2 regions of the Streptomyces sp. NPDC042201 genome follow, and region 1 is predicted to be linked to the other one. Evidence: predicted binding sites of a transcription regulator. Region 1 holds the regulator's gene; the other holds the start of a gene.
The links. The regulator HspR, encoded in region 1, represses chaperone genes until heat shock. The targets are predictions, from matches to a motif close to TTGAGNNNNNNNNNCTCAA.
Positions count from the first base shown of each region.

Region 2: the regulator HspR is predicted to act here: its motif matches at 1,737-1,755, upstream of lon (endopeptidase La).

Region 1 covers NZ_JBVJDS010000001.1:672,069-678,619, reverse strand. The annotation lists gene clpB (ATP-dependent chaperone ClpB) at 1-181, opposite strand, end outside; gene ACZ6MZ_RS02915 (pyridoxamine 5'-phosphate oxidase family protein) at 332-760, shown strand; gene ACZ6MZ_RS02910 ((2Fe-2S)-binding protein) at 920-1,240, opposite strand; gene ACZ6MZ_RS02905 (5'-nucleotidase) at 1,237-1,467, opposite strand; gene ACZ6MZ_RS02900 (helix-turn-helix transcriptional regulator) at 1,649-2,632, shown strand; gene ACZ6MZ_RS02895 (heat shock protein transcriptional repressor HspR) at 2,747-3,199, opposite strand; gene dnaJ (molecular chaperone DnaJ) at 3,204-4,394, opposite strand; gene grpE (nucleotide exchange factor GrpE) at 4,437-5,090, opposite strand; gene dnaK (molecular chaperone DnaK) at 5,087-6,551, opposite strand, start outside.
Region 2 covers NZ_JBVJDS010000002.1:318,667-325,217, reverse strand. The annotation lists gene lon (endopeptidase La) at 1-1,714, opposite strand, end outside; gene ACZ6MZ_RS05355 (DUF3626 domain-containing protein) at 1,906-2,970, shown strand; gene ACZ6MZ_RS05350 (hypothetical protein) at 2,967-3,506, shown strand; gene ACZ6MZ_RS05345 (rhomboid-like protein) at 3,478-4,242, opposite strand; gene ACZ6MZ_RS05340 (spermidine synthase family protein) at 4,613-5,269, shown strand; gene ACZ6MZ_RS05335 (response regulator transcription factor) at 5,375-6,112, shown strand; gene ACZ6MZ_RS05330 (HAMP domain-containing sensor histidine kinase) at 6,235-6,551, shown strand, end outside.

The DNA.
Region 1 (6,551 bases):
GTACCGCAGCCCGGTCCGCCTCGACCGCGGTCAGCAGGTCGATGACGTTCTCGTTGTCCTGGCCTTCGAGCAGCGCGAGCAGCAGATGTGCGGGGGTCAGATCGGGGTGCCCGGCCGCTACGGCCCGGCTGGTGGCGGCGTTGATCGCATCCCGGCTCTTGTTGGTCAGCTCGGCGTCCACGTGCGCTCTCTCCTCCTTGCGCGGATCCTTGCGCGGATCTCAACTCTGACTGTGGCGACATGCGCAAAGTTGAGTCTATTCCACTCAAGCCGAAATCCGGGAGCCCAGCGTCCACGGGTTTCACCCCCGCCCGGGCCCTACTCTTCCGGTATGTCCCATGCCGTACGCAATCTCAGCCCCGATTTTCTCGCGTTCTGGCGGGAGTACCACTTGTGCACGCTGACCACCCTGCGCCCCGACGGCAGTCCGCATGTGGTCCCGGTGGGCGCGATATACGACCCGGAGGCAGGGCTCGCACGCGTCATCACCAACAAGAACAGCAGGAAGGTGGCCAACATCCTGGCGGCGGGCGCGGGCGTCCGCGACGGCGCGGACGCGGGCGGGGCGCGGGTCGCGGTCTGCCAGGTCCACCGGGGCCGCTGGGCGACGCTGGAGGGCCGCGCCACGGTCCGTACGGAGCCGGAGCTGATCGCGGACGCGGTGAGCCGCTACGCGGAGCGGTACGAGCGCACCCCGGCGCCCCATCCGGACCGGGTCCTCATCGAGATCACCGTGGAGCGGGCGCTCGGCCGCGGCTGACCTCCGTACGGAGCAGTCCGCTGAGCAGCAGGCTGAACGGGTCCACTGAACGAGTCCGCCGAACGCGGACAGCACAGCGGCGCCATCGTGTTTCAGGTCCACGATGGCGCCGCTGTGTGGGGGAAGCGCCTGAGCGATTTGGAACGACGGGGGAATCGCTCAGGCACTGCGGGGGGTGGCGATGATGGCTTGCGCTTCGACCAGCTGGTGGTCCCGCTGGTCGAGGTTAACGAAGATCATGTCGTATCGGATGGCACACCGGACCGGCTGCGGAGCCCCCCGCGGCCTCCGAAGGCAGCGGTAGGCACGGACGTCCTCGTCCTCCTCGCGTACGACGACAATCGGCTCTCCGAACAGAGTGACCATCAACGAGTCGCCACGGTGAGGAATAGCCGTGACCAGATCGATGAAGTGCCACCCCGACCGGTAGGCCGTGGCCATCTCGCGCCGGAAGACCCGATCGTCCGGCGGGACAGTCATGCGCCTGTGTCGGCCGGCGTGCTTCCCCAGCCGCTGTCGGCCGGTCCGCTACCCCAGCCACTGTCCGGCGGCGTGCCGGCGGCCTGGGCGATGCCCCAACCGCTGTCGCCCGGTGTATAGCCCCAGCCGCTGTCGGCCTGAGCGCCGCCCCACCCGCTCTCCGTTGTGGAGGTCTCGGGGGCGATGCCCCAGTCGGTGTCCGCGCCGCCCAGAACCCCGTAAGCCACGACTGCGGAGAAAGCAGCGGCAAGCACCGAGCGAAGCAATCTCTTGTACATAGTCGGCTTCGTCCTCACTTGATGGATTCCTCTCCCCCGCGTCACAAGACGATGGCTCATTCAGGCACGTCAATGCCACAGGGGCGATGCATCATGTTCCTGTACGTTCAGGACCCTGGGGGGTGGAGATTTGCCAGTAATCAACTCAAAACCGACACATCCCCATGCGGTGACCGATCTGTGCGACGAGGGGGCGCATCTTTACGCCAGCGCTCTGAGCGCCGGACGGATCTCCCGGGTGGAGGCCGAGGAGGCTCCGTGCCTTCTCGAATTCGCTCTTTTGCACCCTGATCCGGACGACCCGAACTGGCTTCGTCCGGTCCCCCCGTCCGTCGCGCTCGCCCAGCGGCTCCATCCCATCGAACGGGAGATCCAGGACCGAAGACGGCACTCCATCAACCTGACAGAATCCTTTGAGCCATTCATGGCCATCAGTGCCCTGAATCCGGCTCCTACTCATGCGATCACCGTCCTGGAGGGGTTCAACCGGATCAACGCCGCGCTCAACCTGGCCACGGCCGAGTGCCACACCGAGATGCTGACGATTCAGCCCGGCGGCGGCCGGCGCGAGCACATTCTCAGCCAAGCACTGGAACGGGACCGGCCACTGATCGACCGCGGCGTCAGCATGCGCACGCTCTACCAGCACACGGTCAGGCACTCCATGGGGACCATGGCCTACGTGGACCGCATAGCCAGCGGCAAGGTCGAGATCCGGACCTTGGAAGAGCTGATCGAGCGGCTCATCATCTGCGACCAGACGGTCGCGTTCATCCCCGCGCGGGACGACCAGCAAGTGGCACTGGAGCTGCGCCACCCCGGTCTTGTCACCTATCTGGTCAAGGTCTTCGAGCAGCTCTGGCGCCGCGCCACGCCGCTCACCGAACAGGTTTCGTACGAGCCGACCCCTGACGGCATCTCGGGCGTCCAGCGGACCATCGCCAAGCTTCTCGTCGAGGGGTACGTGGACGAGGCCATAGCCCGCCGCCTCGGGATGAACGTACGGACCTGCCGCGCGCACATCGCCAAACTCGCCACCGTCCTCGGCAGCGGCAGCCGCGCGCAACTCGGCTATCTGGTCGCGCAGTCGGGAATCCTGGAGCAGGACCGCTGACCGGACCGCCGACCGGAACGCCGACCTGCCCGGGAGAGCCCCGCGCACCGGGCACACGGAAAGGGCCCCCACCCGGCACGGTGGGAGCCCTTCCTGCGGCCTCTGAACGCGCTCTCAGTCCGCCGGCCGGTTGGGCCGCCACACCACCAGCGCGCTCGTCTGCTGCACATCCTGATACGGCACCAGATCCCGGCGGTACGAGGCATGCACCTGCGCCTCGCGCTGCCGCATCGCCGCCGCCGCTCCCTCCACCGCCGCCGACAGCTCGGCGACCCGGGCCTGGAGCGCGGCGACCTGGTTCTCCAGCTCGATGATCCGCTTGATACCGGCCAGATTGATGCCCTCGTCCTGCGACAGCTGCTGCACCTGACGGAGCAGCTCGATGTCACGGGCCGAGTAGCGGCGCCCCCGGCCCGCCGTGCGGTCCGGGGAGACCAGGCCGAGACGGTCGTACTGCCTGAGGGTCTGCGGGTGCAGCCCCGAGAGCTGGGCAGCCACCGAGATGACGTACACCGGCGTCTCTTCGGTCAGTTGATACGGATTGCGCCGCCGCCCGTCCCTGTCCATCGGGTCATGCTCCCTTCGCGGCCTGGAACAGCTCCGCCCGCGGGTCCTCGTCCGCGGTCGCCTTCCGGTAGGCCTCCAGCGCGTCCCTCGCGGGCGCGTCGAGGTCCTTGGGAACGACGACCTCGACGGTGACCAGCAGGTCTCCGCGAGTGCCGTCCTTACGTACGGCGCCCTTGCCGCGGGCGCGCATCGTACGGCCGTTCGGCGTCCCGGCCGGCAGCTTCAGCGTGACCGGCGGGCCGCCCAGGGTCGGCACCTTCACCTCGCCGCCGAGCGCCGCCTCCGCGAAGGTGACGGGCACGGTGACCGTGAGGTTGTCGTCCTTGCGGCCGAAGACCGGATGGGCGTCGACATGGACGACCACGAACAGATCGCCTCCGGGGCCGCCGCGCTCACCGGGAGCGCCCTTGCCCCGCAGCCTGATCCGCTGGCCGTCGCTGACGCCCGCCGGGATACGGACCTGCATGGTCCGCGAGGACCTGGCGCGCCCGCTGCCCTTGCAGACCTCGCAGGGGTCCTGGGCGATCAGCCCACGGCCCTTGCAGTCCACGCACGGGTCGGTGAGCGAGAAGCCGCCGCCGGAGCCGCGCGAGACCTGACCGGTGCCGACGCAGGTCGGGCAGACCCGCGGGGTGCCGTTCTTGTCGCCCGTACCCGAACAGGCCTTGCAGGGAGCCTGACTGGACATCCGCAGCGGGACCGTGGCCCCGTCGACCGCCTCGGTGAAGCTGAGCGTCACCTCGGACTCGATGTCCTGGCCCCGGCGCGGCTGCGTACGGGTGCCCGCGCCGCCCCGGTTGAAGAGCCCTCCGAAGACGTCCCCGAGCCCGCCGCCGAAACCGCCGGCGCCCTGGCCCGTCTGCGTACCGCCCTGGGCGCCGCCACCGAAGAGGTCGCCCAGGTCGAAGTTGAAGGAACCGCCGCCCCCGGCACCGGGACCGGGCCGGAACCCGCCGTTGCCGAAGAGCGCGCGGGCCTCGTCGTACTCCTTGCGCCGCTTGGCGTCACCAAGGATGTCATTCGCCTCGGAGATCTGCTTGAAGCGCTCCTCGGCCTTGGTGTCGCCCTTGTTGGCGTCCGGGTGGAACTCGCGGGCGAGCTTCCGGTACGCCTTCTTGATCTCGGCCTCGGTGGCGTCCTTGGGGACGCCGAGAACCTTGTAGTAGTCCTTCTCCACGAAGTCCTTGGTGCTCATTCCCGACGTCCCTCCTCTCCGCCATCACTGCCTGTCCCCACGTCAGCCCTCGTCCGGGCCACCGCTCTCCTCGTCCTTGGCCTGCTCGTCCGCTGCCCTGGGCTGGGCCCCGGGCTGGGGCTCGGCCACCGCGACGCGGGCGGGCCTGATCGTCCGCTCGCCGAAGCGGTACCCAGGCTGCAGGATCGCGACGCACGTTGTTTCGGTGACATCCGGCGCGTACGAGTGCATCAGGGCCTCGTGGATCGTCGGGTCGAAGGGCTCGCCCTCCTTGCCGAACTGCTGGAGGCCCAGCTTCGCGGCGACCGTCTCCAGCGATTCGGCCACCGACTTGAAGCCGCCGACCAGCTCGTCGTGGTCCCGCGCGCGGCCGATGTCGTCCAGCACGGGCAGCAGTTCGGTCAGCAGACTCGCGACAGCGATCTCCTTGACCGTGACCCGGTCCCGCTCCACCCGCCGGCGGTAGTTCTGATACTCCGCCTGGAGCCGCTGGAGGTCTGCCGTGCGCTCATTGAGCGCCGTACGGACCTGGTCCAGCTGCGCCGTCAGGGCTACCTGCTCTACGTCCCCGGCCGGGGCCGCCGGGCCCGGCTCCTTCACGGAGCCGGACTCGGCGGCCTTCGACGCGGCGTCTTCGGGGGTGGCGCCGGAGGGGACGTCGGGCTTCTCCTCGAAGCCCGGAGTCTCCTCGGTCACGCCGCACCGTCCTTCTTCGGCTTCTCGTCGTCCACGATCTCGGCGTCGACGACGTCGTCCTCGGGCTGGGCCTGGCCGGCGCCCGCCGCACCCTCGCCGCCACCGGCGGCCTGGGCGTCCGCGTACATCGCCTGGCCGAGCTTCTGGGAGACGGCCGCGACCTTCTCCGTGGAGGTACGGATCTCGGCGGTGTCCTCGCCCTTGAGCTTCTCCTTCAGCTCGGCGATGGAGGTCTCGACCTCGGTCTTGACGTCGCCGGGGACCTTGTCCTCGTTGTCCTTGAGGAACTTCTCCGTCTGGTAGACGAGCTGCTCGGCCTGGTTGCGGGTCTCGGCGGCCTCGCGACGGCGGTGGTCCTCGTCCGCGTACTGCTCGGCCTCTTCACGCATCCGGTTGACCTCGTCCCGCGGCAGCGAGGAGCCACCGGTGACGGTCATCTTCTGCTCCTTGCCGGTGCCGAGGTCCTTCGCGGCCACGTGCATGATGCCGTTGGCGTCGATGTCGAAGGCGACCTCGATCTGCGGCACACCGCGCGGGGCGGGCGGCAGACCGGTCAGCTCGAACATGCCGAGCTTCTTGTTGTACGCCGCGATCTCGCGCTCGCCCTGGTAGACCTGGATCTGCACGGACGGCTGGTTGTCCTCGGCCGTCGTGAAGATCTCCGAGCGCTTCGTCGGGATCGTCGTGTTGCGCTCGATGAGCTTGGTCATGATGCCGCCCTTGGTTTCGATACCGAGGGACAGCGGGGTCACGTCGAGGAGCAGGACATCCTTGACCTCACCCTTGAGGACACCGGCCTGGAGCGCGGCGCCGATGGCGACGACCTCGTCCGGGTTCACGCCCTTGTTGGCGTCCCGGCCACCGGTGAGCTCCTTGACGAGCTCCGCGACGGCGGGCATACGGGTCGAACCGCCGACGAGCACCACGTGGTCGATCTCGGACAGCTGGATGCCGGCGTCCTTGATGACGTTGTGGAACGGGGTCTTGCAGCGGTCCAGCAGGTCGGAGGTCAGCTGCTGGAACTGGGAGCGAGTGATCTTCTCGTCCAGGTGCAGCGGGCCCTCGGCGGACGCCGTGATGTAGGGCAGGTTGATCGTCGTCTCCGAGGAGGACGACAGCTCGATCTTCGCCTTCTCCGCGGCCTCGCGGAGACGCTGGAGAGCCATCTTGTCCTTGCCCAGGTCCACGCCGTGACCGTTGGCGAACTGCTTCACCAGGAAGTCGACGACCCGCTGGTCCCAGTCGTCACCACCGAGGTGGTTGTCACCGTTGGTGGCCTTCACCTCGACGACGCCGTCACCGATCTCCAGCAGCGAGACGTCGAAGGTGCCGCCACCGAGGTCGAAGACCAGGATGGTCTGGTCGTCCTTGTCGAGACCGTAGGCGAGGGCGGCCGCCGTCGGCTCGTTGACGATACGCAGCACGTTGAGGCCCGCGATCTCGCCGGCCTCCTTGGTGGCC
Region 2 (6,551 bases), on a different contig from region 1:
GTTCGGCCGCGACCTTGCGGAGCAGCCGGGCGATGGAACGCTCCAGGTTTCGTACGCCCGCCTCACGGGTGTACTCGCCCGCCAGCTTGCGCAGCGCGTCGTCCCGCAGGGTGACCTCGCCGGGCTCCAGGCCCGCCCGCTCCAGCTGCCTGGGCAGCAGGTGGTCCCTGGCGATGACGACCTTCTCGTCCTCCGTGTAGCCGTCGAGCCTGACCAGCTCCATACGGTCGAGCAGCGCCTCGGGGATGGCTTCCAGGACGTTCGCCGTGGCGAGGAACACCACGTCGGACAGGTCGAGCTCGACCTCCAGGTAGTGGTCGCGGAAGGTGTGGTTCTGCGCGGGGTCCAGGACTTCGAGCAGCGCCGCGGCCGGGTCGCCGCGGAAGTCGGAGCCGACCTTGTCGATCTCGTCGAGCAGGACGACCGGATTCATCGAACCGGCTTCCTTGATCGCCCGCACGATACGGCCGGGCAAGGCGCCGACGTACGTACGCCGGTGGCCGCGGATCTCCGCCTCGTCCCGGACACCGCCGAGCGCGACGCGGACGAACTTCCGGCCCATGGAGTGCGCGACGCTCTCACCGAGCGAGGTCTTGCCGACGCCGGGCGGGCCGACCAGGGCCAGCACGGCGCCGCCGCGACGGCCGCCGACCACACCGAGGCCGCGGTCCGCGCGCCGCTTGCGCACGGCCAGGTACTCGGTGATCCGTTCCTTCACGTCCTCCAGGCCCGCGTGCTCGGCGTCGAGGACGGCCTGAGCGCCTCTGATGTCGTACTCGTCCTCGGTCCGCTCGTTCCAGGGCAGTTCGAGCACGGTGTCGAGCCAGGTGCGGATCCAGGAGCCCTCGGGGCTCTGGTCGGACGAGCGCTCCAGCTTCTCGACCTCCTTGAGGGCGGCTTCCCGCACCTTCTCGGGGAGGTCGGCGGCCTCGACGCGGGTCCGGTAGTCGCCGGACTCGTCGTCGTCGCCCTCGCCGTTGATCTCGCGCAGTTCCTTGCGTACGGCTTCGAGCTGGCGCCGCAGCAGGAATTCGCGCTGCTGCTTGTCGACGCCCTCCTGGACGTCCTTGGCGATGGACTCGGCGACATCCTGCTCCGCGAGGTGTTCGCGCAGCTGCTGGGTGGCGAGCTTGAGGCGGGCGACCGGGTCGGCGGTCTCCAGCAGCTCGACCTTCTGAGCGGTGGAGAGGAACGGTGAGTAACCGGAATTGTCGGCGAGCGTGGACACGTCGTCGATCTGCTGGACGCGGTCCACGACCTGCCAGGCCCCGCGCTTCTTGAGCCAGTCGGTGGCGAGAGCCTTGTATTCCTTGATCAGATCGGTCACGGATCCGGGCAGCGGATCGGGCGTGATCTCTTCGACGCTGATGCCCTCGATCCAGAGGGCCGCGCCGGGCCCGGTCGTACCGGCGCCGATCCGCACACGGCCGCGGCCGCGGATCAGCGCGCCGGGGTCGCCGTCGGAGAGCCGGCCGACCTGCTCGACGGTGCCCAGCACGCCGGTGCCGGCGTAGGTCCCGTCGATGCGCGGCACGAGCAGCACCTTGGGCTTGCCCGTACCCCCGTCGTCAGCGCGGGCGGCCGCTTGCGCGGCTTCCACGGCAGCACGGACTTCGGCGTCGGACAGGTCCAGCGGCACCACCATTCCGGGCAGCACGACCTCGTCGTCGAGCGGCAGCACGGGAAGCGTGAGCGGTGTGGACGTGGCAGCCATGATCTCCCCTTCGGCAGTCAAGTTGAGCTATACCGACTCAATGCATGTGAGCCCCCGGATGTTCCCCCGGCCCCGTTCGCTCTGAGCGATCAGCGGCTGCCGCATGGTGGTGCAACGCGCACGCCTCAGCGTCCATGCCCCGGACGGCGATATCAGTTGCCGCCCGCGTGGGAGCGCTCGATACTTCCGCGATGAACGGTCCCGGCACCCCGCTCACCCCGGCCCAGCGCGCCGCGCTCCAGCACGTGCGGACGACCGCGGTGGCGCGGTCCGAGGCCCGTCCCGCCAGGATCGACGCCCGGGAAGCCGGCGCGCTCACCGCGCTGATGCGTGCGCACGCGCGCATCACCCTCAACTTCCACCCGGACCGGCTCCTCGCGGACGGCACGACGATCGCCGGGTCCATGGCGCGGGACGGCCGCTATCGCAGCCAGTACGAGACCGGTCTTTCCAACGGCAGCCGCTCCGCCGTCCCCGGCGGGGCCAGGGACGGCTGGGAGGAGCGGCTGTTCGGCGGGGCCTACCACACGCCCGGGGTCCGGCCCCGTGACCGGCCCAAGTACGGGGCCGTCAATCTGTACGGCCACCCCGACGGAGCCTCCCCGCGCTTCGGCTCCTGTCATGTACGGCTGCGCCCGGAGGTCAACGACCGCGCGACGTACTGCCACGGCGACAGCCACGCGGCGCCCGCCGACGTGGGCACCATCGACGCGTTCAGCTGTGTGCTGGCGGGGCTGCTGGAGGAGCGGCCGGACGCCGCCGGGGTCATCGAGAAGCTGCCGTACGCGACCGGGGCGGACCCCGCCGACGGCGGCGCCGCCGCATGTCCGGGCCGGAAGCTCGACGAGTACATCGAGGCGCAGGTCCATGGCGACCTCGATCTCGCGGCCGACGCGGAAGCGCTCGTCCTGGACCCGTCGTTCCGCGGCACGGAGACCGGCCGGCTGCTGACCGGAATGGCACGGCGGTGCGGCATCGCGGTGGAGTGGCACACCGGATTCGTCCTGGCGCCGGACGAGGTGACCGCGGAGTTCCGCGGCCCGGTGATGGTTCCGCTCGCCGCCCGGGTCTGTCGCTCGTACGCGCGTGCGGGCATGCTCGATGCCGAGGCGCTGGGGCGTGCGGCGGCCTCGGTCGTACGGGAGCCGGGGGCATGGGCCGAATGGGGGACGCAGGACGAGATGCTGCAGTACGTCAAGCAGCTCTGGCACGTGCTGGTGCGGTACGGACGACGGATGGGGGAGGTACCGGAATGAGGCGGATCACCGGGGCGGCCGGGGTGGCGCTGGCGGGATTGCTGCTGGTGGGATGCGGCGCGGGCGGTACGGAACCGCCGAGCGGGCGCGGTACGGAATCGAGCGGCCCGACGGCGACCGCGGCCCCCTCGGGGACGGCGACCGCGGCGGACCCGGCGACGTCGGAATCCCCCTCCCAGGACCCCTCCCAGGACCTCCCCGCGTCGCGCGGCGAGACCCTCCTCACCGTCACCAGGACCGGCGGTATCGCCGGACGCCACGACATCGTGGTGGTGTACGCGGACGGCACGTACACCACCCTCGTCAAGGGCCGCACGACCGGCACGGCAAAGATGCGGCCCGCCGCCCTCACCAAGCTGCGGGACGCCCTGGCGGCCTCGGGCATCGAACGGCTCCCCCGCGTGCTCTACGACCGGCCCGCCCCCGACGCCTTCCTCTACGCCATCAGCCACGGGGGCGACGAAGTGGTGATGTCCGACGCCGAGCCGGTGCCCGGCCTGCGACGTGTCATCGCGGCGACGCCGCTGCCCTCCTGACCCGGCGCACGGCCGGCCAGCAGGCGACGCCGATCGCCAGCGCCGTCGGATGGCCCCAATCGGTGATCGGATCCCGGTAGGCCAGCAGTTCCTGGGCCAGCATCAGGGCGACCGCCCCGAGCAGCGGCCATCTGACGATTGGCGCGAGCAGCCCGGCCAGCGCCCCGACGCTCGCCATCAGCCCGAAGCTGATGCCGTAGTCGAGGCGGTGCAGGAAGGTGGTGGGCAGCTGCCCGGCCAGTACGGCGAGCCCGATCGGTATCTCGGTCGCCAGGGTCGCTCCGACATGACCGAGCAGAAAGACCCCGGCCGTGCGCGGGCCGCCGATACGGCGCTCCAGCGCGGTCAGGACGAGGACGAGCCCCACGGCGTACGGGGAGGCAGGCCCGCCCGCGATCCACAGCGCGCTGGCGACCAGCACCAGCACGGGGTGGTGGACGAGATGCGCGACATCCGTGCTGGATCCGCGCAGCAGCGCGGCGACCGTGGCGGGATCGCCGTACGCGGTGAAGAACGAGGTGGCGAGCAGGACGAGGGCGTAGCCGAAGGTGAACGGGGTGCCACCGGGGCCGGGTATCAGCGCCAGAGGCACCCCGACGCGCCACCGCCCCGGTGGTACGTCCCCGAGCAGCGCGGCCCCGGCCCTTGCCTGCGGAGTCCTTGCCCACGGAGTCCTCGCCGACGGAGTCCTGGAGGAGACCGCCTCCTCAGGAGGAGCTGTCCTCACCCGGACCAGGGCGGTCCGCTGGCGGGGAAATCCGGCCGGCCGTACGCCGTCCAGCCGTACGCCGTCGAGTCGTGCGCCGTCCTCGATCCGGCGTATAGCGAGTCTGTTCACCGCGGCTCCTTCCGCAGGGACCGTGCCGAACGCTCCCCGGCCGGCGCGACGGCTCCCGACCGCGTCTATGACGTCGGCCACACCCGACCACCTTCTCCTCACCCCCCGCGTGGCGCCACCGAAACGGATTGCCGCCTTCCGTCCTGCCCGGTCAGGATGGCCGGGAGAGCATCCGCCGGACGAGGAGGTCCCCACCGTGTCAGAGCCCGAGCCCCCGTCCGCCGCAGGCGCCGAGCCCGGCGGCGAAGCCGGCACCGAGCCCGTCACGCTGGACCGTCGTGACGGACCGTACGGGGAGATCGTCCTGCGGCAGCGGGGCAAGCGGCTGGAGATCATCGCCAACGGCTGCTTCCTGATGGACACCTCGGACGGACGTTCCGAGCGGCGGCTGATCGACGCGGCGCTCGCCGCGCTCCCCGCCGAGCGCCGCGACCGGCTGCCGTCCGTCCTGGTCGGGGGCCTTGGCGTGGGCTTCTCGCTCGCGCACGCCGCCGCCGATCCCCACTGGGGCCGGATCGTGGTCGTCGAGCGCGAACAGGCCGTCATCGACTGGCACCACCAGGGCCCGCTCGCCCGGATCTCGGGCGCGGCGCTCGCCGATCCGCGCGTGGTGATCCTGCACACCGACCTGCTGGAGCATGTACGGACGACTACGGACAGCTACGACGCGCTCTGCCTGGACATCGACAACGGACCCGACTGGACCGTCACCGACAGCAACGGGAACCTGTACGCACCGGACGGACTCGCCCACTGCCTGGCGCGGCTGAATCCAGGGGGTGTCCTCGCCGTATGGTCGGCGCAGCCCTCCCCCGCTTTCGACGAAGCATTACGTAATGCCGGATTCACTGGGGTAAGGACGGAAGAGATCCAGGTTGCCCGAGGCGTACCCGACGTCATCCATCTCGCTGTTCGCACTGCGTAGCCGCGACCCTCCCGCTGCCTCTACGCTGCTCCCCACACACACGGATCTCCATCTCCATGGAGATCGGAGATCAAGGATCGCGGAACGCGTACCAGGGGCGGGGCGATGGAGCAGACACACACCAGCCACAGCGGAGTCGCGGCGACGCCCGGCGCCCAGCGCCGGGTCCTGGTCGTCGAGGACGACGCGACGATCGTCGACGCCATCGCCGCGCGGCTACGGGCCGAGGGCTTTCTGGTGCAGACGGCGGTGGACGGCCCCGCGGCCGTCGACGCGGCCGAGGCGTGGCAGCCGGACGCGATGGTCCTCGACGTCATGCTGCCCGGCTTCGACGGCCTGGAGGTCTGCCGTCGCGTGCAGGCGCAGCGCCCGGTGCCGGTGCTGATGCTGACGGCCCGCGACGACGAGACCGACATGCTGGTCGGCCTCGGGGTCGGCGCCGACGACTACATGACCAAGCCGTTCTCCATGCGGGAGCTGGCGGCCCGGGTGCACGTACTGCTGCGCCGGGTGGAGCGCGCGGCGCTCGCCGCGGTGACACCGCGCAGCGGCATCCTGCGGCTGGGCGAGCTGGAGATCGACCACGCGCAGCGCCGGGTGCGGGTGCGCGGCGAGGACGTCCATCTGACGCCCACCGAGTTCGATCTGCTGGTCTGCCTGGCGAACACACCGCGCGCGGTGCTCTCCCGTGAGCAGCTGCTCGCCGAGGTGTGGGACTGGGCGGACGCCTCGGGCACCCGTACCGTCGACAGCCACATCAAGGCACTGCGCCGCAAGATCGGCGCCGAGCGGATCCGTACCGTGCACGGTGTCGGTTACGCGCTGGAGACCCCCGCGCCGTGACCCGGCCCGGGGGCGGCGGCGGCGCCGACGGAGAAGGACGCAGACGCGGGCCGGGGCACGACAGAGCCGGCCCCGGCAGGGGAACCCGGAGCGGCGCCACGGGCGGCCCCGAGCGAACGGGGCTGCGGCCCTTCTCCATCAAGACCAAGCTCGGCACCCTCGTCGTCGTCTCCGTCTTCATCACCACCGGGCTGCTGATGGTGGCCCTGCGCACCGAGACCGAGCTGCGCTTCATCACCGTCTTCTCGGTGATCGCCACCCTCCTGATCACCCAGTTCGTGGCCCATGGCCTCACTGCCCCGCTCGACGAGATGAACACCGTCGCCAAGGGCATATCGCACGGCGACTACACCCGCCGGGTGAGCGGCGCGGACCGCCGCGACGAGCTGGGTGACCTCGCCTCCACGATCAATCGCATGGCCGACGACCTGGAGGCCGT